3 regions of the Micromonospora sp. DT68 genome follow, and region 3 is predicted to be linked to each of the others. Evidence: riboswitches for the same ligand, from Rfam matches in the RefSeq annotation. Region 3 holds a riboswitch; each other region holds the start of a gene.
What was found. A riboswitch is a leader RNA that binds a small molecule or an ion and turns the genes downstream of it on or off. The one in region 3 is predicted to bind cyclic di-AMP.
Positions count from the first base shown of each region.

Region 1: another riboswitch for cyclic di-AMP. It lies ahead of ACPXB1_RS16405 (C39 family peptidase); the one in region 3 lies ahead of ACPXB1_RS20530 (coiled-coil domain-containing protein).
Region 2: another riboswitch for cyclic di-AMP. It lies ahead of ACPXB1_RS00485 (coiled-coil domain-containing protein); the one in region 3 lies ahead of ACPXB1_RS20530 (coiled-coil domain-containing protein).

Region 1 is NZ_JBNCNZ010000007.1:391,985-402,179, reverse strand. Features, by position in the region: gene ACPXB1_RS16435 (TetR/AcrR family transcriptional regulator) at 1-89, opposite strand, end outside; gene ACPXB1_RS16430 (ABC transporter permease) at 308-1,204, shown strand; gene ACPXB1_RS16425 (ABC transporter ATP-binding protein) at 1,209-2,018, shown strand; gene ACPXB1_RS16420 (bifunctional cytidylyltransferase/SDR family oxidoreductase) at 2,160-3,680, shown strand; gene ACPXB1_RS16415 (CDP-glycerol glycerophosphotransferase family protein) at 3,720-5,405, shown strand; gene ACPXB1_RS16410 (alpha/beta fold hydrolase) at 5,423-6,169, opposite strand; gene ACPXB1_RS16405 (C39 family peptidase) at 6,305-7,156, opposite strand; cyclic di-AMP (ydaO/yuaA leader) riboswitch at 7,401-7,542, opposite strand; gene ACPXB1_RS16400 (hypothetical protein) at 7,830-8,609, opposite strand; gene ACPXB1_RS16395 (acyltransferase family protein) at 8,753-9,937, opposite strand; partial or broken gene ACPXB1_RS16390 (spore coat protein) at 10,121-10,195, shown strand, end outside.
Region 2 is NZ_JBNCNZ010000001.1:97,351-107,545, reverse strand. Features, by position in the region: gene ACPXB1_RS00515 (heavy metal translocating P-type ATPase) at 61-2,310, opposite strand; gene ACPXB1_RS00510 (hypothetical protein) at 2,322-3,281, opposite strand; gene ACPXB1_RS00505 (heavy-metal-associated domain-containing protein) at 3,296-3,505, opposite strand; gene ACPXB1_RS00500 (metal-sensitive transcriptional regulator) at 3,657-3,953, shown strand; gene ACPXB1_RS00495 (heavy metal translocating P-type ATPase) at 3,996-6,071, opposite strand; gene ACPXB1_RS00490 (YibE/F family protein) at 6,385-7,722, shown strand; cyclic di-AMP (ydaO/yuaA leader) riboswitch at 7,889-8,019, shown strand; gene ACPXB1_RS00485 (coiled-coil domain-containing protein) at 8,024-9,043, shown strand; gene ACPXB1_RS00480 (carbonic anhydrase) at 9,124-9,867, opposite strand; gene ACPXB1_RS00475 (helix-turn-helix transcriptional regulator) at 10,071-10,195, shown strand, end outside.
Region 3 is NZ_JBNCNZ010000011.1:77,931-88,125, forward strand. Features, by position in the region: gene ACPXB1_RS20510 (carbonic anhydrase) at 1-424, opposite strand, end outside; gene ACPXB1_RS20515 (alpha/beta fold hydrolase) at 577-1,536, shown strand; gene ACPXB1_RS20520 (HelD family protein) at 1,644-3,761, shown strand; gene ACPXB1_RS20525 (cation diffusion facilitator family transporter) at 3,868-4,785, shown strand; cyclic di-AMP (ydaO/yuaA leader) riboswitch at 4,926-5,057, shown strand; gene ACPXB1_RS20530 (coiled-coil domain-containing protein) at 5,063-6,127, shown strand; gene ACPXB1_RS20535 (SRPBCC family protein) at 6,292-6,759, opposite strand; gene ACPXB1_RS20540 (1-phosphofructokinase family hexose kinase) at 6,947-7,909, shown strand; gene surE (5'/3'-nucleotidase SurE) at 7,906-8,733, shown strand; gene ACPXB1_RS20550 (STAS domain-containing protein) at 8,761-9,123, opposite strand; gene ACPXB1_RS20555 (hypothetical protein) at 9,557-9,700, shown strand; gene ACPXB1_RS20560 (hypothetical protein) at 9,835-10,195, shown strand, end outside.

The DNA.
Region 1 (10,195 bases), on a different contig from region 3:
GCCTCGATGGAGAGCCGGCCGTAGCCGACAGCGGCGAGCTCCTGCATCAAGGCGCGGCGGATGGCGGTGGTGATCTCGTCACGCAGCACCGCCGCACCGGCCGGGGCACGCCTCTTTTCGGTCGTCACCAGAGACTCTTCTCGCAGGTCACGCCGGCCAGCGTAGCGCAACGACGGTACGGTTGCGTCCCGACGTGTTTCGGACTACTGTCCTGGCAGCGACGAGGCGGCGCCCCGCGCACACTTCCCACTAGGATTCCATCGTCGCGAGCCACCCCGTCTGCACGAAAGATCGGAGCGCCATTTCCATGGCCACCACCGCGCTGGTCGACCCCGACACGGGCCTGACCCAGGCGCAGCTGGCCGCTCGACACGGACTGCGGGTCGCCGGTGAGCGCCCCTCCCTGGTCGAGTACAGCCGCCGACTGTGGGCCTACCGGCATTTCATCGCCGCGTACGCCAACGCCAAGCTGGTCGCCTCGTACAGCAATGCCAAGCTGGGCCAGCTCTGGCAGGTGCTCACGCCGCTGACGAACGCCGCCGTCTACTACCTGATCTTCGGGGTGGTGCTGGCGCAGAACGACCGGATCCCGAACTTCATCGGTTACCTGACGACCGGGCTGTTCATCTTCAACTTCACCCAGAGCGCGGTGCTGGCGGGCACCCAGTCGATCAGCGGCAACCTCGGGCTGATCCGGGCACTGCACTTCCCCCGCGCCAGCCTGCCGCTGTCCACCACTGTGACCCAGTTCCAGCAACTGCTGGCCTCGATGGTGGTGCTCATCGGGATCGTGCTCGTCACCGGCGAGCCGATCACGTGGAAGTGGCTGATCCTCGTGCCCGCCCTGCTGCTACAGGCGGTGTTCAACGCCGGCGTGGTGCTGTTCGTCGCCCGGATGGGCTCCAAGGCGAGCGACCTCAAGCAGGTAATGCCGTTCCTCATGCGCACCTGGATGTACGGCTCCGGCGTGCTCTACAGCGTCAGCCTCTTCTCCCGGCTGCCCGGCTGGGCGGCGACACTCGTCCAGTACAACCCGCTGCTCGTCTACATCGAGCTGGCCCGCTACGCGCTGCTGGACGAGCCGCCGTTGCTCAACGAGTCGCTGACCCAGCTCTGGCTGGTCGGCGCCGGCTGGGCACTCGTGGCCGGTATCGGTGGCTTCATCTACTTCTGGCGCGGCGAACAGGAGTACGGCCGTGGTTGATTCCCTGCACGCCGCCAACGAGGCGACCGTCGCCCTGCCCGTGCTGACGCCGGAACGGATCCCCACGGTGGTGGTGGACGACGCGCACATCATCTACCGGGTGCACCAGGGCGCCGGTGGTGGCACCACACCGGTGGCCGCGCTGCGCCGGCTGGTGAAGCGCACGAACGCGCCGAACATCCGGGAGGTGCACGCGGTCAAGGGCGTCTCGTTCACCGCGTACCGGGGCGAGGCGATCGGGCTGATCGGCAGCAACGGCTCCGGCAAGTCCACGATCCTGCGGGCCATCGCCGGCCTGCTGCCGGTCAACAGGGGCGCCATCCACACCCAGGGGCAACCGTCGCTGCTGGGCGTGAACGCCGCCCTGCTCAACGACCTGTCGGGTGAGCGCAACGTCGTGCTGGGCTGCCTGGCCATGGGCATGCATCCCGACGAGGTCGCCAAGCAGGCCCAGGGGATCATCGACTTCTCCGGGATCAACGAGCGGGGTGACTTCGCCAGCCTGCCGATGCGCACGTACTCGTCCGGCATGGCGGCCCGGCTGCGGTTCTCCATCGCCGCCGCCAAGAAGCACGACGTGCTGCTCATCGACGAGGCCCTCGCCACCGGTGACAAGGGCTTCCGCAAGCGCAGCGAGCAGCGGGTACGGGAGCTGCGCGAGGGCGCCGGCACCGTGTTCCTGGTCAGCCACCAGCTCTCCTCGGTGCGCGACACCTGTGAACGGACCCTCTGGCTGGAATCGGGCGTCCTGCGGATGGACGGCCCGACCGACGAGGTCATCCGGGCGTACGAGGCGTACGCGAACAAGAAGTAGCGCCGAGGTCACGCATCGACCCGGCACCATGTGGCCGCGTCGCCCGCGTTGGGGCGGCGCGGTCCGCGCGTTAAGGTTCATTCCGTCGCCGCTCGGGCGGAACCTTCCGTTAACGCATTCGACGAGAGTGAGGATCCGGCAATGACGCAGGACCAGACCACTGGCCCGGACGCCGCAACGGAGACCCCCGTACCCTGGCGGCCGTCGCGGACAGTGGCCGTGGTGCTGGCCGGCGGCACCGGGACCCGGCTGGGCCTCGGCATTCCCAAGCAGCTGCTGAAGATCGCCGGCAAGCCGATCATCGAGCACACCCTTGCCGTCTTCGAGGCCGCACCGGAGATCGACGAGATCATCGTGCTGATGGCTGCCGGTCACGTCGAGGACGCCCAGCAGATCGTCGAGAAGGCCGGCCTGCGCAAGGTCACCAAGGTGATCGAGGGCGGCGACACCCGCAACGCCACCACCCGGATCGCGCTGGAGGCTGTCGGCCCGGCCGACTGCAACATCCTCTTCCACGACGCCGTCCGCCCGCTGCTCAGCGGCCGGATCGTCCGCGAGTGCGTCAACGCGCTGTGGACCTACGACGCCGTGGACGTGGCCATCCCGTCCGCGGACACGATCATCCAGGTGGACGACAACGACTGCATCACCGACATCCCGGTGCGCTCCCGGCTGCGCCGCGGCCAGACCCCGCAGGCGTTCCGCTCCCCCACCATCCGCGAGGCGTACCGGATCGCCGAGGATGACCCCAACTTCGCCGCAACCGACGACTGCGGCGTGGTGCTGCGCTACCTGCCGGGCACCCCGATCAAGGTGATCGACGGCTCGGACGAGAACATCAAGGTCACCCACCCGGTCGACGTACACCTGGCGGACAAGCTCTTCCAGCTCGCCGCGGCGCAGGCGCCCCGGCTGACCAACCACCGCAGCTACACCGAGGAGCTGACCGGGCGCACCATCGTGGTGTTCGGCGGCAGCTACGGCATCGGCCACGAGCTGACCGAGCTGGCCCGGGGCTACGGCGCCCAGGTCTTCCCGTTCAGCCGCTCCACCACCGGCACCCACGTGGAGCGCGCCGAGGACGTCGAGGCCGCCCTCAAGACCGCCTTCGAGGCCACCGGACGGATCGACCACGTGGTGGTCACCGCCGGGATCCTGGAGCGGGGCGCGCTGGCCGAGATGGACGAGGAGACGATGGACCGGCTGTTGCAGGTCAACTTCGTCGGCCCGGTGACCATCGCCCGCCAGGCCCTGCCCTATCTCCAGCAGACCAAGGGTCAGCTGCTGCTCTACACGTCCAGCTCGTACACCCGGGGTCGGGCCCGCTACGCGCTCTACTCGGCCACCAAGGCCGCCCTGGTCAACCTGACCCAGGCGCTCGCCGACGAGTGGGCCGACGTCGGCGTCCGCGTCAACTGCATCAACCCGGAGCGGACCGCCACCCCGATGCGTACGCGGGCCTTCGGCGAGGAGCCGGAGCACACCCTGCTCGCCGCGGAGGCCGTCGCCCAGTCCTCGCTCGACGTGCTGGTCTCCGACCTCACCGGCCAGGTCATCGACGTACGCCGGGCGCCCGGCGACGGGCCCGCGCCGGCCGCCGTGCCGGCCCAGCCCGGCGCGGGGCGGGTCGAGGTGTCTGCCGGCACGACCGCCGCAAGCTGACGCGGGCAGCGGAAGCGCGACGGCGGCGAACGGAGCGACATGCGCGGTGACCTGGTCCGAAAGTTGGCCGCCCGGTGCCTGAGCGTCGGCCTGGCCGTGCTGGCGTTCGTCGTGGTGGCGCTGACCGGCGCCACCGGTTGGGGGCTGGCGCTGGCTGTCGCCGCGCTGGCGGCAGCCGCCGCCGAACAGCGGATCCGAGCCGGCGCCGACCTGGTCGCGGAGACCACTCTGATCGCCGCCGCCGTGCTTGTCGGCTACGCCCGGCGGCTGGACGACGGGTTCGACCTGGCGCTCGCCGCCACCGCGCTGGTCCTGCTGGGGCTGGTGCTGCTGGTGGGGCCGCTGCGGAGCGCCGGCAACCTGGAGATCCGGGCGGCAAACCTGCCGGTACGGACCTGGACCCCGCTGATCGCCGGTCAGCTCGGCACCGCACTGCTCGGGCTGCTCGCCGTCGTGGCCCTGGCCGCCGCGCTCGCCCTGCCCGCCGTCGTCGCGCTGGCCGCCAGCCTCCTGGTGGGCGCCGGCGCCGGGGCTGTCGCGCTGGACCTGGCCCGGCGGCGGTTCCGGCCGGCCAGCGGCGGCAACCCGGTGGCCCGCGCGTTGCGCCGGCACCAGCCGGAGTTCCTGCTGCACTTCTCCGCGCCGCCCGGCTCGGAATACCAGGTCACCATGTGGCTGCCGTACCTGGAGCGGATCGGCCGCCCGTTCCTGGTGATGGTGCGCGAGCCGGAGTTCCTCGCGCCGATCGCCGCGGCCACAAGCGCGCCGGTGGTCTACTGCCCCACCCTGCGGACCATGGACGAGGCGCTGGTGCCGAGCCTGCGCGCCGCCTTCTACGTCAACCACGGCGCGAAGAACAGCCACTGCATCCGGTTCACCCAGCTCACCCACGTGCAGCTGCACCACGGCGACAGCGACAAGGCGCCCAGCGCCAACCCGGTCTCGGGAATCTTCGACCGGATCTTCGTGGCCGGTCCGGCGGCGATCGACAGGTACGCCCGCGCCGGCGTGCAGATCCCGGCGGAGAAGTTCGTCGTGGTGGGCCGCCCGCAGGTCGAGTCGATCGACGTACGCCCGGAGCCGACCGTCGGGCTGGCCCAGCCCACCGTGCTCTACACGCCGACCTGGACCGGGCACCACGCCGACGCCGACTACTGCTCGCTGCCGGTGGCCGAGGCACTGCTGCGGCGGCTGCTGGCGCGCGGCGCGACGGTGATCCTGCGGGCCCACCCGTACACGACGCAGAACCCGGCGTCAGCCCGTCAGCTGGGCCGGCTCACCGAGCTGCTGGTCGCCGACCGGAGCCGCACCGGGCGGCCACACGTGGTCGGGGCGGCGGCCCGGGAGCTGAGCCTGACCGAGTGCGTCAACCGCTCCGACGCGCTGATCTCCGACGTGTCCGGGGTCATCTCGGACTACCTCTACTCCGGCAAGCCGTACGCCGTCACCGACATGGGCAACGAGGGCGAACGGTTCACCGAGAACTTCCCGCTGGCCGCGTCGGGCTACGTGCTGCGCCGGGACATGTCCAACGCCGACGAGGTGCTGACCGCCCTGCTCGACACCGACCCGCTGGCCGAGGCGCGCTGGGCGACCCGCCGGCGTTACCTGGGTGACTTCCCCGCCGAGTCGTACGCGGAGGCGTTCCTGACCGCCGCCCGCCGGGAGTTGACGTCGACGGACCACACGACCGAGCGGCCGGCGCAGCTCACCCCGCTGGCCTGACAAGGGCGTGCCGAGCGTCAGCGGTACGCGTCCAGCAGCGCCAGCACGGCAGCCGGGTCCTCCACGTGCGCGTTGTGCCCGAGCCCGGGCAGCGTGGCGACCGGCACCCCGTACTCCTTGAGCTGCGCGTCGGTGACCATCGTGTCGTGCTCGCCGCGCGCCAGCACAACAGGCACGTCGGTCGCGGCCAGGAGCGCGGCGAGATCGGGCTCCCCGACGGCGAACGCGCCGGTGTCCATCGCCAGGCGCCACCGGCCGTCGACCTGGCGCAGACCGGCGTCCACCATCGGGTGGTCCGGCGGGATCAGGCCGGTCAGCCCGGCGACCCGCAGGTAGCGACGGGCCGCCTCGGCCCGGCTGGCGAACCAGCTGACCGGGCGGGCGGCGACGTCGGCGGCGCGGGTCAGCTCGTCCGGCGTCCAGACGGCCTTGATGCCGAGCCCCACCACGGCGTCCACTGGCGTTCCGGCGGCGCGGGCGGCCAGCGCCAGGCCGACCACACCACCCAGCGAGTGCCCGAGCACCACGATGCGGTCGCCGGGCGCCAGGGCCTGGGCGATCCGCTTGGCGAAACCCTCGAAGGAGTACGTCGGAAGTGGCTCCGACCAGCCGTGGCCGGCGAGGTCGGGCGCCAGCCACCTGCCGGGCCAGTGCTGCTCCAGCAGCGGCGCCCAGGGCAGCCAGACGTCACCTGTCGCCCCCATGCCGTGCAGCAGAAGCAGGACCGGCCTACGGTCGGCGTGACCACCCGATTCATCCACCACGGCCGCAGTCTCCCACGGCGTACCGGCTCGCAGCGAGATCCGTCGCGGTCCTGACCCGGCGTCGACGAAGACGCCGCGGGCGCCGGCCCTCGTGGGAGACGGCGCCCGCGGCGTCTGGTGGGGTCTCACGCCTGGTCAGGCGGAGTAGCCCCGGGTAGCGATCCAGTTGGCCAGGTTGATCGTGGTCATCCAGTACTCGCCGTAGGCCGCGTTCGCCGAGTCGGCGATCCGCACGGTACGGCCGTTGTCCTTGTAGCCCACCACTGCGACGTAGTGCCCGCCGCCGAAGGAGTGCCAGCCGCCGTTCGTGTCGACGGCGTCCCCGGCCACGTTGGCCACCACGCCACGGCCGTCGGTGATCGCGGCGACGACGTCAGCCTGGAGACGGTCCATCTGGGCCGGGCTTGGCGAGCCGGCGAACATCCGGGTCCGGTACGGGGAGCCCTTCACCTCGGCGTTGAGCACCCGGGTGGTGTCCAGGGCCGAGTTGGTGCCCATCTCGGTGGTGCCCAGCTCGGCGCCCAACTGGTCCTGGGTGCGGTTGATGCCGGCGGCGCTGAGAGCGTTGCGGACGGCCGCCGGGCCGCAGTTGTAGTACGTGTTCTGCGCCTGGTAGCGGAAGTCGAGCACCTTTGTCGCGGGCGGCTTCGGCGCCGCCTTCCTGGCGGTCAGGTCCGGGTCGCTGCTGGCCTTGGCGGCCGGCGACGCGGCGCTTGCGGAGGGGGCGGCGGCGCTCGGGCTGGCGCTGGTCGGGGCGGCGCTGGCCGAGGGGTCCGCGACCCGGGCGTCGCCGCGGGAGGCGGCGGTGTCGCTGCGCATCTCGGCGACGGTCGAGGCGGTGTGCTGGCCGACGGGGGCCTCATCGGCGCCGGCCACCAGGGCGCCGGTGGTGGTCGCGATGGCGAGGGCCGCGGCGGAGGCGACGGCGATCTGGTACGGGCGTTCGGTGGCGAGGCGACGCAGCTGACGCTGCAGGGTGTGCTTCACGGGTCCTCCACGGTTCAGGGGGAGAGCGGCACACCGGGGGCAGCCGGTATCCGGGCACGCGCCAGCGCGCGGACCGTGGTCCGCGGATGGTGGAGCCGCTCAGGGGAACGCCCGGCGTGGCCGGGCGGAAAGTGCGGTGACCCTGGGGGTCAGCTCACCGCCACGAGGCGGACAAGCGTGGGTACCGCGACGCCGTGAAGGCGGAGGAATAGCCGAGGGGTATGCGGGTGCTGCATGGGGATGGAACTCCTTCCGACACCGCCTACCGGGTTAGCTGACGGATTCGGGCGGGAAGATCGCCCTACCGCGGGCCGTGGCTCGCGGATTCACCCCGGACGTACTTGTGGGTCCCCGGTTCGTTGATCACGATTGAGCGGGTCAGCGCGGCGTCGCCATTCGCGATCGGTTACCGCACCGGACGGGATGACCCTACTGGCCCTCCTGAGCCCTGCCAAGCCTCGCTCACCTGCGTAAACCTTGAACGCGGCGACAATTTCTGGGCGTATTGCCGCTGACGTGACTCGATGGGACGAGCGGTTACGGAGGCACCGTAGGTCGACAAGCGGACAGGCCGTCGACAATGCCGCCGGATCTGCGGGAACAATCCGGCCGAACGCGTCAGCCGCCCGATTTCCCGCGCGTGTGACCGGGCTCACCGAATAATCGGGGCGTTTCAGCCCACCCGCGCCGGGCGCCACCGCGCCGCCGCCGGAAGAACCGCGACACGGACGGTGCGGCGGGCCGCCACCCGGGTCGGCCGCAACCGGGCCGCCGCCGCGTAGGCCTCCTCGGCCAGGGCACGCGCAGCGGACGTCGCCAGCTCGGCGTCGCGCCAGGCCGCCCGTTCCCGCCCGGCGGCAGCCTCGTAGTCGGCCCGCCGCGTCTCCCGGACCGCCCGGCTGAGCAGCACCTCCTGCTCCACCGGGTGCCGACGCGGATCCCAGCCGTGCCGCTGGCCGAACACGTCGCCGAGCTGCCGCATGGTCAGATCCCCCCGCCAGTACGCGGCCATCGCAGCCCGGTGCAGGTAACGCTCCCGGGTGGCGTACTCGGCGGGGGTGCGCGGGGTTCGCGGGGTGGGCAGCGCTCCGGCACCGGCGAAGCGTCGGGCCGCGGCGTCCGCCTCGTCGTACCGCACCCAGATCTGCTCCACCTGCTCCTGAGCGGTCAGCCAGTCCGCACGCCGTCGTCGGGCGGTCTGCGCCGCGCGGGCCGCGGCGACGGCCACCTCCTCGGCGTACCGGCGCAGGTCGGCGGCCTCGGCGGCGGCGGCCTCACGGGCGGTGGGCGGCGGCTCGACGGCCGCCCTGTCCCGTTCGGCGGCCGTCGAGTCCCGCTCCGGACGGGCCACCAGGACGGCGAGCACTGTCAGTGTCAGCAGGAGCAAGGCCGACCAGATGGCGGCGGCCTGCGGCACCTCGGTCAGGAACTCGTAGAAGACGACGGTCTCCATGGTCGGCACCTCGGCGGGAGAGCATTGCGATGGGAAGCCGCACGCGTTCGGTCCGACGCTACCGCCGGCACGAACCGGGCGCATCGGGCGCCGGGCGTGTCGACGCACGCCGCGCCGGACCGCGTCTGACCAGGTTGGACCCGTCAGCGCGAGTCGGCGTACGTCGATCGGTCGTCGGGCTTTTCGCCCCCGGCTTCGGTGGCCGTGGTCCGTTGCCGGGGAACGGCCGGCGGACGGGCCGGGCGGCGCGGTGCCAGTCGGCGCATCAGCGGAGTCTCGACGTAGCGGTGCAGCAACCCGGCCAGGACCAGGCTGACCACAAGGAACCCGAGCACCACAGCCGGGCCGCGCCAGCCTTGGAAGCCCGTCCCCCAGTCCCCGCTCCACCGCAGCACACTCGTCATCACCAGCACGTGCACCAGATAGAAGGCGAAGGAGACCTCGCCGAGCCACACCAGCGGACGGGACCGCCACGGCGAGCGCCGGTCCCGCACGTCCGCGTCCGCGGCGGCCGTGATCACCAGCAGGTACACGACGGCGAGCAGGGTGGTCCACAGTTCGGCGCGGATCCACTGTGAGGCGGCCACCCAGGTCGCCACGAAGATCACGGTGGCCGTCGTCAGCCCGGGGCCACGCCAGAGACCCCGACGCATCAGCTCGGCCGCCACCGCGCCCAGCCAGAACTCCAGCGACCGTACGGGCGGGAAGATCTGCGTGAACCACCACCGGCTGACCTCCGGCACCAACTGCTGGGCCGGCCAGAGCGCGAGGATCAGCAGGGGCAGCGCGACGATCAGCGTCCACAGCACCGCCGGACGGGCCCGGCGCAGCAGAGGCAGCGCCAGCGGCAGGCAGAGGTAGAAGAAGAACTCGCAGGAGAGCGACCAGCTCACCGTGTTGATGCTGTAGAACCAGCCCGGCCGGGGATCCCACGCCTGCAACAGCAGCAGGTTCTCCAGTGCCACCGCCGGCAGCACCGGGTCGGCGAACCACCAGGCGACAAGCAGCGCCGCCGCCCACAACACCAGGTGATTCGGATAGATCTTGGCGACCCGCCGTCGCCAGAAGGCGAGCCGTGAGTCGCCCGGGCGGGCCGACCAGACGAGCACGAAGCCACTCAGGATGAAGAAGAACTGCACCCCGGACAGGCCGAGGGAGAACACCGCGTCGACAACGGCCTTGAAGTCCGGCTCGGCGATGATCCGCATGGTGCCGGCGTGGAAGCCGAACACCAGCAGCGCGGCGATCCACCGAAGCCCGGTCAGCGAGGGAAGCCTGGCGAACACGGGCGCGGGCGGGGCCGCCGAGGCGTCAACGGTGCTCGTCATGCCGGGGTCCCGACGCTTCGCAGGGTCACCAGCACGTACGTCTCCTCCTCGGCGCGGGTCAAACGACGTGGCGGCCCCGGAAGGCCGCACCGGGGCACCTTACCGGGTCACTCCCGGGTGAACCGGGCGGCCGTTGTTTACCTCCTGCTCCGTCGGAGTTCAGGACTGAGGAGTTCTTGGCGCGCCTTCTTCGGCGGCACCGACGCCCTCGGCGCCGCACCGGTGCTGACCCGGGTGCTGCTGGCCACCGGCCACCCC
Region 2 (10,195 bases), on a different contig from region 3:
CGAGTGTCGCTTCGCCACCAGAAGTACCCCGGGCATCTCCGGTCCAACCATTTATCGTCGTCACAGATCACCGGCGGCCGAACGGAACCGGCGCAGGCGCAGGCTGTTGGCCACCACGAACACCGAGGACAGCGCCATCGTGGCACCAGCGATCATCGGGTTGAGCAGGCCGGCGGCGGCCAGCGGCAGGGCCGCCACGTTGTAGCCGAACGCCCAGAACAGGTTGCCCCGGATGGTGCCGAGCGTACGCCGGGCCAGCCGGATGGCGTCCACCGCGGCGTCCAGGTCACCCCGGACCAGTGTGAGGTCGGACGCCTCGATCGCCACGTCGGTGCCGGTGCCCATTGCCAGACCGAGGTCGGCCTGGGCCAGCGCCGGGGCGTCGTTGACCCCGTCACCGACCATCGCCACCGAGCGCCCCTCGGCCTGGAGCCGCTTGATCACGTCGACCTTGCCGGCCGGCAGCACCTCGGCGATCACCTCGTCGATGCCCACCTCGGCGGCGACAGCGCGGGCCACTGTGGTGTTGTCCCCGGTCAGCAGGACGGGGGTGAGCCCCAGGTCACGCAGTCGGGCCACGGCCGCCCGACTGGTCGGCCGGACCACGTCGGCGACCGCGAGCACGCCCCGGGCCCGCCCGTCCCAGCCGGCGACGATCGCCGTACGACCGGCAGCCTGCGCCTCGCTGACTGCCCATTCGATCTCCGGCGGTACGTCGATCTCGCGTTCGCGCAGCAGCCGGGGCCGCCCGATCAGCAAGACCCGACCGTCGACCGTCCCGGTGACGCCGAGTCCTTCGAGGTTGGCGAAGTCGGTCACCGCGGGCAGCGCGCCGGCTTCGGAGGCACCGGCGGCGACCGCACCGGCGATCGGGTGCTCCGAGGCCGCCTCCACCGCCCCGGCGAGCCGGAGCAGCTCGGCGCGGTCCTCACCGCTGGCCGGTACCACGTCCACGAGCGTCATCCGGCCGGTCGTCACGGTGCCGGTCTTGTCCAGCACCACCGTGTCCACCCGGCGCGTCGACTCCAGCACCTCCGGCCCCTTGATCAGCACACCGAGCTGGGCGCCCCGGCCGGTGCCGACGAGCAGGGCGGTCGGGGTGGCCAGGCCGAGCGCGCAGGGGCAGGCGATGATCAGCACGGCGACGGCTGCGGTGAACGCGGCGGTCGGGCCGGCGCCGGTGCCGAGCCACCAGCCGAGCGTGCCGACCGCGAGAGTGATGACGATCGGCACGAAGACACCGGAGATCCGGTCGGCGAGCCGCTGCACTGCCGCCTTGCCGCTCTGCGCCTGCTCGACAAGGTCGGCCATCCGGGCGAGCTGGGTGTCCCCGCCGACCCGGGTGGCGGTGACGACGAGACGTCCGCCCGCGTTGATCGTGGCCCCGAACACGCCGTCGCCCGGACCGACCTCGACCGGCACCGACTCACCGGTGAGCATGCTGGCGTCGATTGCGGAGGTGCCCTCGTCGACCACCCCGTCGGTGGCCACCTTCTCACCGGGACGGACCACGAACCGGTCACCGACGGCGAGCTGCTCCACCGGGATCCGGGTCTCCACCCCGTCCCGTAGTACCGCCACGTCCCGTGCGCCTAGTTCGAGAAGCGCGCGCAGGGCTGCCCCGGCGGTCCGCTTGGACCGTGCCTCGAAGTAGCGGCCGGCCAGGATGAACACCGTCACCCCGGCGGCGGCCTCCAGGTAGATGTTGCCGGCGCCGTCGCTGCGGGTGATGTCGAAGCGGAACGGGTGCGTCATCCCCGGCATCCCGGCGTCGCCGAGGAAGAGCGCCCACAGCGACCAGCCGAACGCGGCAAGGGTGCCGACCGAGACCAGGGTGTCCATTGTCGCCGCGCCGTGCCGCAGGTTGGTCCACGCGGCCCGGTGGAACGGCAACCCACCCCAGACCACCACCGGGGCGGCCAGGACCAGCGACAGCCACTGCCAGTAGTCGAACTGCCAGGGCGGCACCATGGCCAGCACGATCACCGGCACGGTGAGCACAGCGGAGACCCACAACCGGGTACGCGGTCCCTTCAGCGGGTCGACAGGCTCCTCGGTGGCGGCGGGCGGCGACGGCACAGCGGCTGTGTAGCCAGTCTTCTGCACCGTCTCGATCAGGTCGTCAGGTGTGACAGCGTCGGCGTACCGGACGGTGGCCTTCTCGGTGGCGTAGTTGACGGTGGCGCTGACCCCGTCCATCCGGTTCAGCTTCTTCTCGATCCGGGCGGCGCAGGCGGCGCAGGTCATCCCGCCGATGGCCAGCTCGATCCGGTTCGGCGCCTCGGGCAGCGATCTGCTGGTGGTGGTCATCGTCCGTCCCGTCAGTTGTGCCCGTGGCCGGGGGTGCCGTGGTCGGCCGGCGCGGATCCGCTCGGGGTGGGCTCGGCACCCGTTGTCGGGGCGCCCGCCGTCGGGGTGCCGGCGACGACTGTGAACTCGGCGGTGTGCACACGCCCACCGTGCCGGAAGTCCAGGTAGAGCCGGTAGCTGCCGACCGACGGCACCTCGGCGAAGAATGTGACATCCGGGCCGGGCTGGGTCCGCCCGTCGCCGGGTGCCCCCTCCGGGTGGACGTGCAGGTACGCCAGGTCGCCCCGGCGCAGCGCCACCAGATGCCCGTACGCGCCCAGGTAGGGCTCCAGGTCGGTGATCGGCTGGCCGTCCCGGCTGATGGTGAGGGTGAGCGGTGAGGTGCGGCCAGGCTGCGGCTCGCCGGCCAGCGTGACCGTGTAACCGTCGACTGTCGTGCTGGTGGCCGGGGCAGGCAGGGGGCGCTCGGTCAGCGCGCCGGGGACTGTCACGTCCACTCCGAGGGTCAGCGGTTCACCGCCGGTCGGTGTGAAGTCGGCGAACGCACGCCATTGCCCGGGACCGGCGAGCGGGGTGTCGACCCGCCAGGTGCCGTCCGGTGCGAGGTCGGGGTGGACATGGCGGAAGCCGGACAGGTCCCGCCGTGCCACGATCAGGTGCATCCGCTTGTCGTGGGCCACGTCGTACCTGGTGACCGGCTGGCCGTCCGGCCCGGTCACCCGGAAGGCGAGTTCGCCGGCCGGCGCGGCGACCGGTTCGAGGGTGTAGCCACGGTCGGAGACGAGCAGGCCGCCGGGCAGCCCGGCCGCCCCGTCGTGCCCACCCTGCTCGGTGGGGTCCGAGGCGTGTGCGGCACCGCCGTCGTGCCGGCTCTCGGCGGCCGGGTCGGCGACCCGGCCGATCCCGTACGCCGCTCCGAAGACCGCCGCGAGACCGAGAGCAAAGCCGCCCAGTCTGGTGACCGCGTTCATCGCACGCCTTTCGATCACGCCTCGACGAGGTCGTAACCGGCCTCGTCGACGGCGGCCCGGATGTCCTCCACAGCCACCGGCTGCTCACTGCTGACGGTGACCTGGCCGCTGGCGAGGTCGACCTGGACGTCGTGCACGCCCGCGATGGCGCCCACCTCGGCGCTTACCGCGCTGACGCAGTGCCCGCAGGTCATGCCCTTCACCTGGTACGTCGTGCTGACCATCGAACGAACTCCCTCCGTCACCTCCGACCATATACCCCCGGGGGGTAATACGAAGGCGGACTCGTGCGTTTGCCGTGTACCGGTACCCGGTGGGGGTATCCGGCGAGAGCGACAGTACCATACCCCCCAGGGGTACGCTATCCTGGTCGCCATGACCACACCGACCCCGATCCGCGGGTACACCGCCAGTAAGGACCAGCTGCTCACCCGACTCCGCCGTGTCGAGGGGCAGGTCCGGGGCATCGAGAAGATGGTCGACGAGGACCGGTACTGCATCGACGTGCTCACGCAGATCTCCGCGATCCAGGCCGCACTCGACAAGGTGGCGCTGGGCCTGCTCGACGGGCACGCCCGGCACTGCATGCACGAGGGCGCCGCCGAGGGCCGGGCCGACGAGATGGCCACCGAGATGATGGCGGCGGTCGGACGACTCATGAAGCGCGGCTGACGGTCCTCAGCCCGCCGCCGCGCCTCAGCCCGCCGCCGGTTCTCATTTCGCCGCCGGGCCCAGCCGGACCCGGCGCAGCAACTGCGCGTTGAGCGCCACCACGATTGTGGACGCCGACATCAGCAGCGCGGCCACCGCCGGGCTCAACGCCACTCCGGCCCCTGCCAACACTCCCGCCGCCAGCGGCAACGCCACCACGTTGTAGCCGGCCGCCCAGGCCAGGTTCTGCCGCATCTTCCGGTACGACGCCCGGGACAGGCGGACCACGGCACCCACCCCACGCGGGTCCGAGGACGCCAGCACCACCCCGGCGGACTCGATCGCGACGTCGGTGCCCGCACCGATGGCGACGCCCACGTCCGCACGCGCCAACGCCGGCGCGTCGTTCACCCCGTCGCCGACCATCGCCACTGTCAACCCCCGCCGCTGGAGTTCGGCCACCCGGCTGTCCTTCTCCGCCGGCAGCACCTCGGCGAACACCTCGTCGACTCCGGGCCGGAAGCCGAGTTCCGCAGCGACCGCCTCCGCCACCGGGCGGGCGTCACCGGTGATCATGGCGATCGTCCGGACGCCCTCGGCGCGCAGCTCGTCGATGGCCCCGCGGGCCTCCGGACGCACCTCGTCGGTAAGCGCGAACGCGCCGAGCACGGTCTCCGGCAGCCGCACCAGATGCAGCACCGCCGCACCTCGCGCCGACCACCGTCCGGTCGCCTCCTGCAACTCCGCCGGAAGCGACAGGCCCCGCTCCCGCAGCAGCGCCGGCCCGCCCACCGCGTACTCCGTACCGTCGATGGTTGCCTGCACCCCACGGCCCGGCAGCGACCGGAAGCCGGCGGCCGGGGCCGGTCCGGCGCGCCCAGCAGCCGACACGATCGCGCGGGCCAACGGATGTTCGCTGTCGGACTCGACGCCCGCCGCGATGCGCAGCACCTCGTCCCGCTCGGTGCCCGGTGCCACCACCACGTCGGTGACCACGTGCGCGCCCCGGGTCAGGGTGCCGGTCTTGTCGAAGAGCACCGCGCCCACCGTGCGCATGCGCTCCAGGGCCAACCGGTCCTTGACGAGGATCCCGGACCGCGCGGCCAGCGCTGTCGACAGCGCGACGACCAGGGGGATGGCCAACCCGAGCGCGTGCGGGCAGGCGATCACCAGAACCGTGACCGCGCGGATCACCGCCTCGTCGGGCCGGCCGAGCAGGGTCCAGACCAGCACTGTCAGGACGGCCGTGCCGGTGGCAACGTAGAACAGCGCGGCGGCGAACCGGTCGGCAAGCAGTTGCGCCCGGCCACCGGAGGCCTGTGCCTGCGCGACCATCCGCTGGATGCCGGCGAGCGCGGTCTGTTCACCGAGCGCCTCGACGCGTACCCGGATCGCCGAGTCGGTGGCCACGGTGCCGGCCACCACCCGGTCGCCCGCCGACCGCGCGACCGGCCGCGACTCACCGGTGATCATTGATTCGTCGAGTTCCGCGCTACCGTCGACGATCCGACCGTCCGCCGGCACCCGGCCCCCCGGGCGGACCAGCACCACGTCGTCGATCCGCAGGTCGGTCACCGGTACCGCCTCGACCTGCCCGCCCGCAGTCACCCGCTCGGCCTCGTCCGGTAGCAGCGCGGCCAGCGCCGCGAGCGCGCCCCGGGCCTGCCCGATGGCCTTCATCTCCTGCCAGTGCCCGAGCAGCATGATGGTGACCAGCGCTGCCAACTCCCACCAGAAGTCCAGGTCGAAGGCGCCCACGCTGGTGGCAAGCGACGCGGTGTAGGCCACTGTGATCGCCATCGCGATCAGCAGCATCATGCCCGGCGCCCGGTCCCGCACCTCCCGGACCGCGCCCACCAGGAACGGCCAGCCGCCCCACCAGAACACCACCGAGCCGAGCACCGGGCCCAGCCAGGACCGGCCGGGGAAATCCCAATTCAGACCCAACTGATCCGATACGAGATGACTGGTCAGTACCACCGGGATGGTGAGCACCAGGCAGACCCAGAAGCGGCGACGGAACATCGCCGGGTCGTGCCCGGCGTGCTTGTCATGCCCGGCGTGCTTGCTCTGCGGGGAGGGTGCGGCGGAGGTGCCGTGCCGCTTGTGGTCGGGGTCGGGCGGTGACAGAGCCGGCATGCCTCAAACATGCCCGGTCGAGGGCCCGCCACGTACGCGGTTCGCTTATCCGACACCCCGTCACGAACTGCCGCCCCGATACAAGCTGGATAGCATCTCCCAGGATGAGCCTCCATACGCCGCCGCGCAGTCAGGCTGCGACGCCACCACGTCGTGGCGTCGCTTTCCGTCGATCGGGCCGGACGTTGACCGTCCGTGATCGGACGATCGCCGGACGGCGATCCGGCGCGCTTCCCGCGGCGTTTCCCCCGTCGACGGTGAACCGACCGCTCCGCTGACACGTACTTCGCACCGGATCGTTGGGAGTCTCGCATTGGGTTCCGACCACAGCCATTCCGCGCCACCCGCGCCGCCGCGGGTGCGACGGATCCTCGTCGCGACGGTGGTGCCGCTCTTCGTGGCCACCGTTCTCGCGGCGGTGGTGCTATGGCCACGGGACGGGTCGCCGCAGACCGATGGCGGGGCGGACGTGCCGCGGTACCACGGCACCGTGACCCGGGTGGTGACCGAGCCCTGCCCGCCGGCGCCGACACCCGAGGGCGGCCCGTCGGCCGGACCGTGCGGCACGGTGGACGTACGCGTCGAGGACGGGCCGAGCGCCGGCCAGCAGGTGCAGACCCCGATCCCCGCCGGGCCGGGCGCACCCCGGGTCGAGGTCGGCGACGACGTCATAATGGTCGAGCTGACCGACCCGACCGATCCCGCCGTCAGCAGTTGGAACATCGCCGAGCACCAGCGCGGAACGCCGCTGCTGTGGCTGGCTGTGGTCTTCGCCGCGGCGATCGTCGCGTTCGGCCGGTGGCGGGGCCTGGCCGCGCTGGCGGGGCTGGCGGCAAGCTTCGCCATCCTGCTCACCTTCGTGCTGCCGGGCATCGCCGCCGGCAGGTCACCGCTGCTGGTGGCTGTGGTCGGCGCCGCGCTCATCATGTTCGTGGTGCTCTATCTGACCCACGGGGTCACCGCACAGACCTCGGTAGCGGTCCTCGGCACCCTGGGCAGCCTGATCCTCACCGGAGTGCTCGCCACCGTCGCCACGGCCGCCACCCACCTGACCGGCTTCGGCAGCGAGGACGCCACCACACTGTCGATGTTCCAGGCCGACGTGGACCTGCACGGCCTGCTGCTCGCCGGAATCATCATCGGCTCACTCGGCGTGCTCGACGACGTGACTGTCACCCAGGCGGCCACCGTCACCGAGTTGGCGAACGCCAACCCGGGGCTGAGTCGATTGCAGCTCTACCGGGCGGCCACGCGGGTCGGCCGCGCCCACATCGCCTCCACGGTCAACACAATCGTCCTGGCGTACGCGGGCGCCTCGCTGCCGCTGCTGCTCCTGCTCACCGCCGACACACGACCCATCACGCAGATCCTGACAAGCGAGTTCCTGGCACAGGAGATCGTCCGCAGTGCGGTCGCCACACTCGGCCTGATCGCCGCCGTACCGCTGACCACAGGGCTGGCCGCTCTGGTGACCGCCGCCGGCTCGACACCGGCCGGCGACGCGCCCCGGCCGCGACCGGAGCGAGCCGACGTACTGGCTGCCCTCAGCCGTCCACGCGCGGGCCGGCCCGACCCCGAGCACACCCCACCCCCATCCACCGCCACCGACCAGTGGCCAGAGCCGGACAGGAGCACGAAGACGGCATGGTGACACTCCTCAGCGTGACCAGATCGGGCCCCCGCCCTGACGACCGCAGCACTGGTCACTCAACGCCATGGCGATATGACGCTTTTGGTGGGCATCCAGGCGTAGCTCACCCGGCCGACTCTCGGGTAACCTCGCTGCCGGTTACCGATGAAGGCGCGAAGCGGCGCCTGCGGTGCCACCGCCCAATCGCCAACCGGCGAGCCGGGGACCCAGGTACCTGGGGTGAATCCGCGCAAGCGGTAGGGGCCACTTCCGCCCCGAACCCGTCAGCTAACCCGGTCGGCGGTCGACGGAAGGGAACATTGTGACGGCACCCCTACGCCGCTGGTTGACACCTGTGGTGGCCGTGATCGCCGCACTGACCGTGCTCGCCGGGCCCGTACCGGCCCACGCCGCCCCGACGACCCCCACACCGTCCGGGCACGAGGAGGACGGCGAGCCGAAGCTGCTCAACGACGTCATCGAGCAGGCCAACCGCGACTACTCCGCCGCCAAGTCCAAGCTGGACAAGTCCAAGAAGCGGCAGCTGGAGTTGGCGATCGAGGTCGAGCGTGCCAAGGCCGACCTGGACGCGTTGGCACCACAGGTCGCGCAGATCGCCGCCCAGTCGTACCGCACCGGCCGCGTCGGCGCGATGGCGATGCTGCTTGACAGCAACGCTCCCGACACCTTCGTCAAGCGGGCCGCGGCCCTCGACGAGCTCAACATGATCAACGAGAAGAAGCTCGCCGAGGTCAACGCGGTGAAGATCCGCGCCGAGCAGGCCAAGCTGGCCCTCGACACGGAGGTCCGCGAGCAGCAGAAGCAGACCGCCCTGATGGCCAAGCGCAAGAGCGAGGCGGACAAGGCGCTCTCCCTCGTCGGCGGCAAGGGCTTCACAGGCGGTCTCGTGGACGCCACCTCGCCGGTCGCGAAGATCGGCCCGGGTCGCACCGCCGACGGCGACTGGAAGCCGCAGTCGTGCAGCGAGGACGACCCGACCACCTCCGGCTGCGTCACACCTCGCACCCTGCACGCCTACAAGGAGGTCAGGCGGGCCGGCTTCACCCGGTTCGTCGGCTGCTACCGCCCCGGCGGGCCGTGGGAGCACCCGAAGGGCCGCGCCTGCGACTGGTCGCTGCAGAAGAGCGGCTTCTCCCCGTGGCACAACGAGGACACCCGCAAGTACGGCAACAACGTCGCAGCGTTCCTCATCCGCAACGCCGACCGGCTCGGCATCTACTACGTGATCTGGAACCGGCAGATCTGGTTCCCGGCGACCGGGTGGAGCTCGTACAGCGGACCGTCGAACCACACCGACCACGTCCACATGTCACTGCTCTGACGGCACGTACCGCAGACGAGGGCCGCCCCGCACCACGCGGGGCGGCCCTCGTCGCACGTGGCGGGTCGGCGGTCCAGTTGTCAGGCGGCGGCGGTCGCGGCCGGGCCGTCCGGGACGCTCGGCACGTCGATGCTCGGCACGTCGAGGGTCGCGGCGCCGACCGGCACGGCGGTCACCGGACGCACCCCACCGATGGCGAGACGGTACGACATCCCCACCACCGCGCACCGGCCCTGCTCCACAGCCTCGGCCAGTACCGGCGACTGCCCGAGCAGCGTCTCGACAGTCTGCGCGATGTGGATGTCGACGATGCCGTCGATGTCGTCCACACCCTCGGCCGTGGCGCGCCGCAGGCTGGGCAGCACCGCGTCGACCACCGCGCGCAGGTGCCCCACGGGTGCCGTGCCGGTGGCGGCGGCCTCACGGGCCGCCTGCACGGCACCGCAGGAGTCGTGACCGAGCACCACCACCAGCGGGGTGCCGAGCACTGTCACCGCGTACTCCACGCTGCCCAGCACCTCCGGACCCACGATGTGCCCGGCCGTACGGACCACGAAGAGGTCACCCAGGCCCCGATCGAAGATGATCTCGGCGGCCAACCGGGAGTCGGAACAGCCGACGATCACCGCGAACGGGTGCTGCCCGTCGGCCACCGCGGCGCGGTGTTCGGCGCCCTGGTTGGGGTGGCGTGGAGCGCCGCTGACGAAGCGCCGGTTGCCGTCGGCCAGTTCGGCGTACGCCCGCGACGGCTCGGTGAGCGCCGGTGCCTGATCGGTGGCCCGCTGCGGCCCCGGCTGCCCGCCGGGCATTACGGAACGGCTCATCCCCGCACCTCGTCTCCACGCATTTGGCCTGCTCAACCCGCACGTCGACCGGCCCGGCGGCGGGCGCTGGCTCGGGCTCCACGTTCACACGCACCAGAAGATGCGTCAAGATATGCGTGATATAGATTTCATACGTTGGCCCGGTTCGACCCGCCTGCGACAGGCGCGAGGCGAGGGCGGGCAACCGGAGAGGCGGTCCCACGATGGCGAGCACGGCGACAGCTGACGGCAGCCCAGGCAGCGGCCGGAACTGGACATTCCTCACCAATCACGGGCATGTGCTGCTGGCCATCGCCCGCGATCCCACCGCTCGGCTGCGGGACGTGGC
Region 3 (10,195 bases):
GCCGCTGACCGGTGCGCAGCACCTCCACCGCTGCCCCCACCGCCCCGCACCGCTCGTGGCCCAGCACCATGACCAGCGGTACGCCGAGCTGGCCCACGGCGAACTCGATGGAGCCGCGTACCGCGCGGTCGAGCACGTGCCCGCCGGTGCGGATCACGCACATCGCGCCGAAGGTCTGGTCGAAGATCGCCTCCAGCGGCACCCGCGAGTCGATGCAGCCGAGCACCACCGCGTACGGCTGCTGGTCGCCGGAGGCTGCCGCGGCGGCCGTCACGTCGTGTCCGTGCATGGGCTGACCGCTGATGAAGCGCCGGTTGCCGGCGAGCAGTTCCGCGAGCGCGACCCGTGGCGTACCCCCGGCCTGTCGCTCGTGAGCTGCCGGTCCGCCGGCTGGCGGGCCGGGCGTCGCCTGCGTCGACCCCATGCCGTCCAGCTTGGCCCGGTCGGTGGCGGACAGGTGGGCGCTCGGGAATGTTCCCTCGACGCGATTGGCGTGGTGTGCTGGCGGGTAGCCGGTGTTACCGCCGGGTATCCCCGGTGCCGGTGGTGGTGCCTGGGCGACCCTGGGAGGTGGCGATGCCGGAGCGGTTCGAGGTCGGTCTGCCCGACGGCGTGCGGCTGCACGTCGAGACCACGGGGCCGGCGGACGCCCCGGTAACAGCCGTCCTGCTGCATGGCTGGACGCTTGACGGGCGCGCCTGGCACCGGCAGCTCGACGCGCTCACCGGGCTGTCGGAGGGCGCGGTGCGGGTGGTCACCTTCGACGCGCGGGGCCACGGCCGGTCCAGTTGCATGGCGTTGCCCACGGCCACCCTGGCCCAGCTCGGCGACGATCTTGCGGCGGTCATCGACGCGGTCGCGCCGGCCGGCCGGGTGGTACTTGTCGGGCACTCGCTGGGCGGCATGACGATCATGGAGTACGCGCACCGCCACCCCGCGCACTTCACCGCCCGCACGGCAGGCCTGGTCTTCGTCTCGACCACCGCCGAGGGGCACACGCACACCGCCTACGGGCTCTCGCCGCGGATCACCCGGCTGATCCGGCTCGCCGAGACCACCGGGGCCGGTGTGCTGGCCCGGTGCGGCTCGTGGCGGCCGCCCCGCCCGCTGCTGCGCGCGCTGCAACCGAGCATCCGCTGGATGCTCTTCGGCGACCGCTGCGATCCGGCCGACATCCGGCTGGTGACCTCGGCGGTGGCCCGCGCCTCACTGCGCTCGATCGGCGGGTTCCGCGCCTCGATCGGCGCCCAGCACCGATTGGACACCCTCAGCGCGCTCGCCCACCTGCCGGCCGCCGCACTGGTCGGCGATCGGGACCGGCTGACACCGCCGCCGTGCGCCGAGTCGATCGCCGCGGCGCTGCCGGCCACCGAACTGACCGTCTGCCCGGGTGCCGGGCACATGCTGATGATGGAACGTCCCGACGAGGTGAACGCCGCGCTGACCGGCGTCCTGCGTCGGGTGCTCGCCGCACCGCCGGCCGACGCCGTGCCGCCGCGCCCCGGCGACGCGAGCGCCGTCAGGACGGGTGCCTGAGCACGTTCGCGCACCTCGGGCGCGGCGGATCCGGACGGGGGCCGTACCCTTCTGCGGTTGGCCCGCGCGGTTCGCGCCGCTTGCCGGCGACATCGAAGGAGCGTGCGTTGACCGACCAGACCGCCCTGGAGCAGGAGATCGCCGTCGAGCAGCGGCACCTCGACCGGGTGTACGCCCGACTGGCCGAGCTGCGCCAGTCCGCGGTCCGCGCCGAGCGCGACGGCTACCGGATGGCGCGGGTGGGCACGTTCGGCGCGCTCGTCGAACGTGACGCGATGGTCTTCCACGCCGCGCAGCGGCGGCACACCCTCGACGCCGAGCACGAGGGGCTGGTCTTCGGCCGGCTGGACCTGCGGGACCGTCAGGTGCTGCACGTCGGGCGGCTCGGCATCCGCGACGAGGACGCCACAACGCTCGTCGTCGACTGGCGGGCGCCGGCCGCCGCCGCGTTCTACCAGGCCACCCCGGCGCAGCCGCTGGGCGTGGTGCGTCGACGGACCATCCAGTCCCGGCGGGAACGGGTCACCCGCATCGAGGACGACCTGCTGGACCCCACCGCCACGCCGGAGGGGATGACAGTCGTCGGCGACGGCGCGCTGCTGGCCACCCTGTCCCAGGCCACCGGGCGGGGCATGCGGGACATCGTGGCGACGATCCAGCGGGAGCAGGACGAGGCGATCAGGTCGCCCGGTTCCGGGGTGACGATCGTCGCCGGCGGCCCGGGCACCGGCAAGACCGCTGTCGCCCTGCATCGGGCCGCCTACCTGCTGTATTCCGACCGCAGCCGGTATGCCGGCGGTGGCATCCTGGTGGTCGGCCCGTCCACGGTCTTCGTCGAGTACATCGCCTCGGTGCTGCCGTCGCTCGGCGAGGACACGGCGACCCTGCACTCGCTCGGCACCCTCTTTCCGGGGATGACAGCCACCCGCACCGATCCGCCGGACGTGGCGGCGGTGAAGGGTTCGCTGCGGATGCGCCGGGTGCTGGAGCGCGCCGTCCGGGACGCGGTGCCGGGCGGGCCTGGTGAGTTGCGACTGCTCTACCGGGGCACGCTGCTGCGGCTGGACCGCGCCGAACTCGACGCGATCCGGGACCGCGCGCTGAACCGGGGCGCCCGCCGCAACGAGGTCCGTCGGGCCGGCTTCGACGGGGTTTTCGCCGCGCTCTGGGCGCAGGCCCGTCGCCTGGGCATCGGCCGGCTGCCGGAGCAGCGGGCCTTCGAGGACGAGGTCGCCGAGCGGGCGGAGTTCCGGGAGTTCCTCAAGGCGTGGTGGCCCCGGCTGCATCCCCGGCACGTGCTCGGTTGGCTGGCCCGTCCCGACCGTCTGCGCAGGTACGCCGGAGGAATCCTCTCCGGCTCGGAGATCCGGCTGCTCGGTGCGGCGTACCGGACTCTGGAGACCGACGGCCTGACCATCGCGGACGTGGCGCTGCTCGACGAGTTGGACGCGCTGCTGGGCAAGCCCGTGCAGCCGGCCCGCGCCCGGCGTGACCCGTTCCAGCTCGCCGGCGGGGTCCGGGAGCTGAGCACGCTTGGCGACCGCCAGCGGGCGGCCCGTGCGGCGGCGCGGGAGCGTCCGGCGGACTACCGGGACTACGCGCACGTCGTGGTGGACGAGGCGCAGGACGTTTCACCGATGCAGTGGCGGATGATCGGCCGGCGCGGTCGGCTGGCCTCGTGGACCATCGTGGGCGATCCGGCGCAGACCGCGTGGACCGGTGACCCGGAGGAGCTGACCCGGGCCCGTGACCAGGCGCTGGGTCGGCGCAAGCGGCTGGACTTCACGCTCACCACCAACTACCGCAACTCGGCGGAGATCTTCGCGGTGGCGGCGGCCGAGATCCGCAGGCTCTATCCGGATCTGCCGCTGCCCAGGGCCGTCCGCTCCACCGGGGTCGATCCGGTCGAGCACGTCGTACCGGCGGCCGGGTTGGAGGCCGCGACGGTTGAGGCGGCCACCGGCCTGCTGGCCGAGGTGGACGGCACGGTCGGGGTGATCACGCCGGTCCCCCGCCGCGACGAGGTCGCGGGCTGGCTCGGCGCGCTCGGCGGGTCACGGTTGCAGGTGGTGACAAGCCTGGAGGCCAAGGGCATGGAGTACGACGGGGTGGTGCTCGTCGCGCCGATTGAGATCCGGGCGGATCCGGGTGCGGGTGTACGCACGCTCTACGTCGCGCTGTCCCGGGCCACCCAGCGACTGACCACCATCGACCCGATCGGCTGAATCCGTGTTGGCGGGGCCGAGGGTCCACCAGCGCCCTACAGTTGCATACATAGCGATGTGAACATACATTTGACCCCGTCCCGGCCGGCACAGGAAGGTGGGTTTCGTGGGCTCAGGTCATGACCACCACCACGCGTCGGTCAGCAACGCCGCACAGCAGCACCGGGGCCGGCTCTGGGTAGCGTTCGGGCTGCTCGCCACCCTGATGGTGGTCGAGGCGGTGGCCGCACTGCACACCGGCTCGCTGGCCCTGCTCTCCGACGCCGGGCACATGTTCACCGACGTACTCGGCATCGGGATGGCCCTCGCCGCGATCACCGCAACCCAACGGGCCGCCCGCGACCCGCAGCGCACCTTCGGGCTCTACCGCCTCGAGGTGCTCGCCGCCCTCGCCAACGCCGTCCTGCTCTCCGGCGTCGCGATCTACGTGGTGATCGAGGCGATCGGCCGGTTCGGCGACCCGCACGAGGTGGTGGTCGGCCCGATGCTCGTGGTCGCCGTGCTCGGCCTGCTCGCGAACGTGATCGCGTTCGCCCTGCTCCGCACCGGCGCCCGGGACAGCATCAACCTCCAGGGCGCCTACCTGGAGGTGCTCGGCGACCTGCTCGGCTCGGTCGGCGTGATCGGCGCGGCACTGCTCATCGCGGTCACCGACTGGTGGTGGGCCGACCCACTGGTAGCGGTCGCCATCGGCGTGTTCATCCTGCCGCGCACCTGGCGGCTCGGCCGCGCCGCGGTCCGCATCCTCGTGCAGGCCGCTCCGGAACACCTCCAGGTCACCGCCGTGCACGACCGGCTCGCCGCCGTACCCGGCGTGGTCGAGGTGCACGACCTGCACGTCTGGACGCTCACCTCGGGCATGGAGGTGGCCTCCGCACACCTGACGATGGCGCCCGACGCGGAGGTCGGCACCGTGCTCACGGCGGCGCGCACCGCCCTGCAGGAGGACTTCCGGATCGAGCACGCCACGCTCCAGATCGAGCCCGGTGCGGCCCCGGGGGCCTGCGGTGCCGTCACTTGGTGAGCGGGTTGTCAGCTTTTATACCTTTTGTCGGTGTTTTGGGTAGCGCTTCGCGCACCGTCAGTCACAATCGCTGCACCAGCCCCATGAGCACCGGTAGGCTGGCTCCCGGCCACCACCCGGCGGCGCCCTCCCGGCGCCGGTGGCGGCCGCCGCCTAATCACCCGAGAGGGCGAACCGGGGAACCATGTTCCTGGGGTGCATCCGCGTCAGCGGTAGGGATCTTCCGTCCCGAACCCGTCAGCTAACCCGGTCGGCGGCTGACGGAAGGACATGCGCAGTGGCACCAGCACGACCCCCCGCCGCCCGATTGGCGGCGCTGATCGTCATGATGTTCACCCTCGGCGTCGCCATCCCCGCCGGCGCCGCCTCGGCCGCTCCCCCGGCCACCCAACGGGCCGCGGCACCCGACAACGACGAAGAGGGTGGCACCCCCGCCCTGCGCGCCGCACTCGACGCGGCCAGCAAGGGCTACCTGGACGCGAAGCGCGCCCTGGACACCTCGATCCAGCGGCAGCAGCAACTCGCCGCCAAGCTCAAGACCACCGAAGCCGAGATGGACGAACGCAGCGGCAAGGTCGGCGAGATCGCCGGCGTCGCGTACCGCACCGGCCGGCTCAGCACCGTCTCGGCGCTGCTCAACACCAACAGCCCCGAGGGCTTCATGGACCGCGCCGCCGCGCTGGACGTGGTCGCCGCCAACGAGGACCGGGTGCTGCGCGACCTCATCGCCACGAAGGACGAGGCCAACCGCACCCGCGTCGCCCTCGACGGCGAGATCCGCGAGCAGCGCAAGCAGGTCGAGGTGATGGCCAAGCGCAAGGAGCAGGCCGAACGCGCCCTGGCCGTTGCCAACACCAGGCAGCAGACCACCGCCTCCGACTCCGGCTCCAACCGGGGCACCTCCACCGCCAACGCCAAGCCCGCGCCGCGCAACTCCGACGGCTCCTGGCCGTCCGAGTCCTGCAGCGTCAACGACCCGACCCCGGCCAACGGCTGCATCACCCCACGCACCCTGCACGCCCTCAACCAGGCCAAGGCCGCGGGCTTCACAAGGTACGTCTCCTGCCACCGCTCCGGCGGCTCCGGCGAGCACCCCAAGGGTCGCGCCTGCGACTTCGCCGCGCAGAAGAACGGCTTCGGCGGGGACGCCACCGGCGGCGACAAGACGTACGGCAACAACCTGGCCGCGTACTTCATCCGCAACGCCGACCGGCTCGCCGTGCTGTACGTGATCTGGTACAGGCAGATCTGGCTGCCCAGCAGCGGGTGGAAGTCGTACAGCGGGGCGAACGGCGACCCGTCCAGCGACCACACCAACCACGTACACCTGTCCGTGTACTAGCCCGACCCGACCCGGCCGGCGCTCCCCCACGCGGGGACGCCGGCCGGTGTACGTCTGCGCGACCGCACTCGAACCAGGATGTAGTGGCCTCCCAACGGCCCGACACCACGACATCCTGGATCGAGCACGATCATGACAAGGTCCGCGCGCCAAGCGGCGGCTGGTCAGGTCGACGGTGGGGGGTTGTCGCTGCGGTCCAGGGCCGCTCCCAGCCGGGCCGCCAGGGCCAGGTGGGCGACTCGGGCCTGGCTGAAGGCGTACCGGAAGAGGGGTTTCGGTGCCCGCAGGGTGATCTCGACGTCGATCCGGACCAGGCCGTCGGGCTCGGCGCGTAGGCGTGTGTGGTTACGCACCGTGGTGGCCGGCCACTGGCGTGCGACAGTGACGATCTCGTCGTCGTCGAGGGTCAGCACGTCCGCGTGATAGGTGGTTCGGAAGCGGAGCGGGCCGGCGACCAGACGGTCGTTGATCGTGTAGCTGGCCACGGCTCCGGGCCGGGGCGGGACTCGCCGCACCCGGATGATCAGTGGGTGCAGCTCGCCCTGGCGGCTCAGGTCGCCAAGCAGGGCCGCCGCGTCGGCGAGCGAACAGCGGGCCTGCACGGTGTAGCTGAACGTGTCGCTGCTGAGCACGCCGTCTCCCGCCGTCGATGGGTCGCACGATCGTCCCGTACACCGGTGGGGCTGGCAACGTCCGGACGGACACCGGCCGTTGCCCGGGCATTGGCGACGCGTTATCACTACCGTCAGCTGTTGAGGTATCACCGGTCGTGATGAAGGGCGGACGCATGAACGGGGATGACCGGTGAGCGGGCACGTGATGGTCTTCGCGCCCACACCGCAACTGACGGTAACTGTGGATCAGCCGAACGACCACCCCGAGCTGCACCTGCACCCCGGCGGGCAGGGCGTCTGGCAGGCCCGCATGGTGCTGTCGCTCGGTGTCGACGTGGTGCTGTGCGCCGCGCTCGGCGGCGAGATCGGCCAGGTGCTGGAGCCGCTGCTGGTAAGCGAGGGCGTCGACCTCAAGGTGGTGGTCCGGGACTCCGGCAGCGGCGCCTACGTGCACGACCGTCGGGACGGCTCCCGGCAGGAGATCGTTGACGTGCCGGGGCACCCGCTGAGCCGGCACGAGCTCGACGAGCTCTACAACCTGGCGCTCGGCGAGGGCCTCCGCGCCGAGGTGAGCATCCTGAGCGGGCCCAACGAGCCGTGGCTCGTCCCGGCCGACGTGTACCGGCGCTTCGCCGCCGACCTCGGCGCCAACGGCAGCCGGGTGGTGGTCGACCTCTCCGGGGAGCACCTCGGTGCGGCGCTGGAGAGCGGGGTGTTCTTCCTCAAGGTGAGCCACGAGGAGCTGATCCGCGACGGGCGCGCCCGCAACGACGAGACAGCGGAGCTGACCCGGGCGATGTACGAACTGCACGCGGCCGGCGCCGAGACGGTGGTGGTGAGCCGGGCCGACCAGCCGGCCTTGACGCTCATCGACGGGGAACTCTTCGAGGTGCAGATGCCCCGGCTGGAGGCCGCCGACCCGCGTGGCGCGGGCGACTCGATGACCGCCGGGGTGGCCGCCGTGATCGCCCGCGGTGGGGACATCCGCACCGCCATCCGCACCGGCGCCGCAGCCGGGGCACTGAACGTCACCCGGCACGGCCTGGGCACCGGTCGGCTGGACTCGATCACCGGGCTGGTGGAGCGGGTCCAGCTGGCACCGGCGGACAGCCGGCCCCAGGAGCGGACCACCCCCGACGAACTGGCCGACCGGGTGGTCGACAGATGACCCTGCGGGTGCTGATCACCAACGACGACGGGATCGCCGCGCCGGGCATCCAGGCGCTGGCGTGGGCCGCGGCGCAGCGGGGACTGGACGTGGTGGTCGCGGCGCCGCTGGAGGAGGCAAGCGGTACCAGCGCCGCGATGAGCGCTGTGGAACGGGACGGCCGGGTCGTGGTGCACGATCATCCGCTGGCGGACCTGCCGGGTGTGCCGGCGTACGGGGTGGGCGGCTCGCCCGGCTTCATCACGCTCATCGCGCTGCACGGCGCGTTCGGGCCGCCGCCGTCGGTGGTGCTGTCCGGCATCAACAGGGGCGCGAACGCCGGCCGTGCCGTGCTGCACTCGGGCACTGTCGGTGCCGCGTTCACCGCCGCCACGAACGGCTGTCGGGCGATGGCGGTGTCGCTGGACGTGCTGTCGGCCGGTGAGGCGACGGCCGCCAGCGGTGGCGCGGCGGTGGACGCCGCGGCACGGGTACGCGACGTCGAGCGGCACTGGGGCACCGCCGCCCGGGTAGCCCTGGACCTGCTGCCCCGGCTCACGGCAGGGCCGCCGGAGAGCGTGCTCAACGTCAACGCCCCCGACCTGCCGCACGGGCGGCTGCGCGGGGTGCGCCGTGGTTCGCTGGCCAGCTTCGGCCAGGTGCAGATGACTGTTGCCGAGTCGGGGCACGGCTTCGTGCGTACCTCGTTGGAGGAGCCCGGCCAGGCCGCGCAGCCCGGCACGGACGTCGCGTTGCTTGCCGGCGGGTACGCGTCGGTGACAGCCATCCGGGCGGTTACCGAGGCGGCCGACGTGGACCTGACCGGTCTGGACCAGGAGCCCTGACGGGCCCCGCGCGAGGTGTGGCGACGCTCAGGCGCCGGGGAGCACCTCGGGGGTGGCAGCGCCGGCGAAGTAGGGCTCGGGGGCACCGAAGAGGCCGAGCAGGCCGGTCACCCAGAGCTGCCGGTGCACGAACCGGCTGGGCTCGGTGACGACGAGCTTGACGCCGCTGACCTCGGCGGTCTGGAAGCCGGCGACCATGGCGCTGATGCCGACGGAGTCGATGAAGGTGACGAGCCTCATGTTGAGCTCGATGCGCAGCGGGCGGCCCTTGGCCAGCACCTCCGCGATCGCTTCCCGCACCTCGTATGCGGTGTCGACGTCGATCTCGCCACGCGGGGAGATCTCCACGACACCACCGGACAGAACTGATTGCACGATCGACAGGCTCACGCGAGCACCTCCACCCGCCCGTCCCCCGGGCGTCTCATCAGTACGCGGGCCGCGACCGAGAGTATTCCTCCGACGGCCTCGGTCGCCACCCCTCGGGATGAGCAATTCACGGATCCGGCCACCCAAAGTGGCCCATATCCCTTCTTTTCGGTATCTGATCAGTCAATAGTTTTCGTTATCTGCTCAGTCGGCAATCGGTCGGAACCGACGCGCCGCGGACAAGGGTAGCGGCCCGAACGCGACACGCCCCACAATCCGCCCGCCCCGCGCCTCAGCCCGACTGAGCCCGGCGTGTCGCGTCTACCGGGATGCTGAGCTCGATGGGCGTGATTCCCCCTCGGGCATCCGATACCGAGGTCCAATCATCCGCCCGAGGTTGCCGATGCCCCCTAGCATCAGCCCGGGACACCCACCGTGACGGAGAGGACCTTCGATGATCAAGAGACTGGCCGGGCTGACTGGTGTCGGCCTGCTGCTTGCCCTCGTGTTGGCCTGCGGTTTCGGCGGTGGCGGGGGCGACGATGACGACGATGACGACGACTTCGCCCGGGGCGCTGCCGTGGTGACCCTGCGCTGAACCGTTCGGGAGACCGTGCCGGCCGGGTTTGCGCGCGGGCGGCGCGGGGCACTGCGGGATGAGCGAGCCGTGACGCGCTGGACAGCCGCCGAAGTCCGAGGTAGGTGGCTTCGGCACCCGAGGAGGTAACCACGATGTTCGGAACCAACCTGCTGGACCGCCGCAGCAAGCCGGAGCGGATCGCGGACCAGGCGTGGGAGCACCTGGTCTCCGCCGTCAGCTCCGCCGGGGACAGCGTCCGGGACACCGCCCGCTCGGCCCGCCGCAACAGCGGTGACCTCGCCGACGGCGCTGGTGATCTGGTGGGCTCGGCAGCCGAGGAGGCGCGGCGGCGCGCCTCCCGTGCCTTCGACGCGCTCGCCGGTCGCCAGCCGGCCCTGCCGTGGACGCTGCTGATCGGTGCCGCGCTTGTCGGCGCGGCGGTCGGCTGGGCCGTCGGCTCCGCCGCTCGTGCCGCCGGCAGCCGGGACGACCGCGCGGTGAACGACGTCGAGT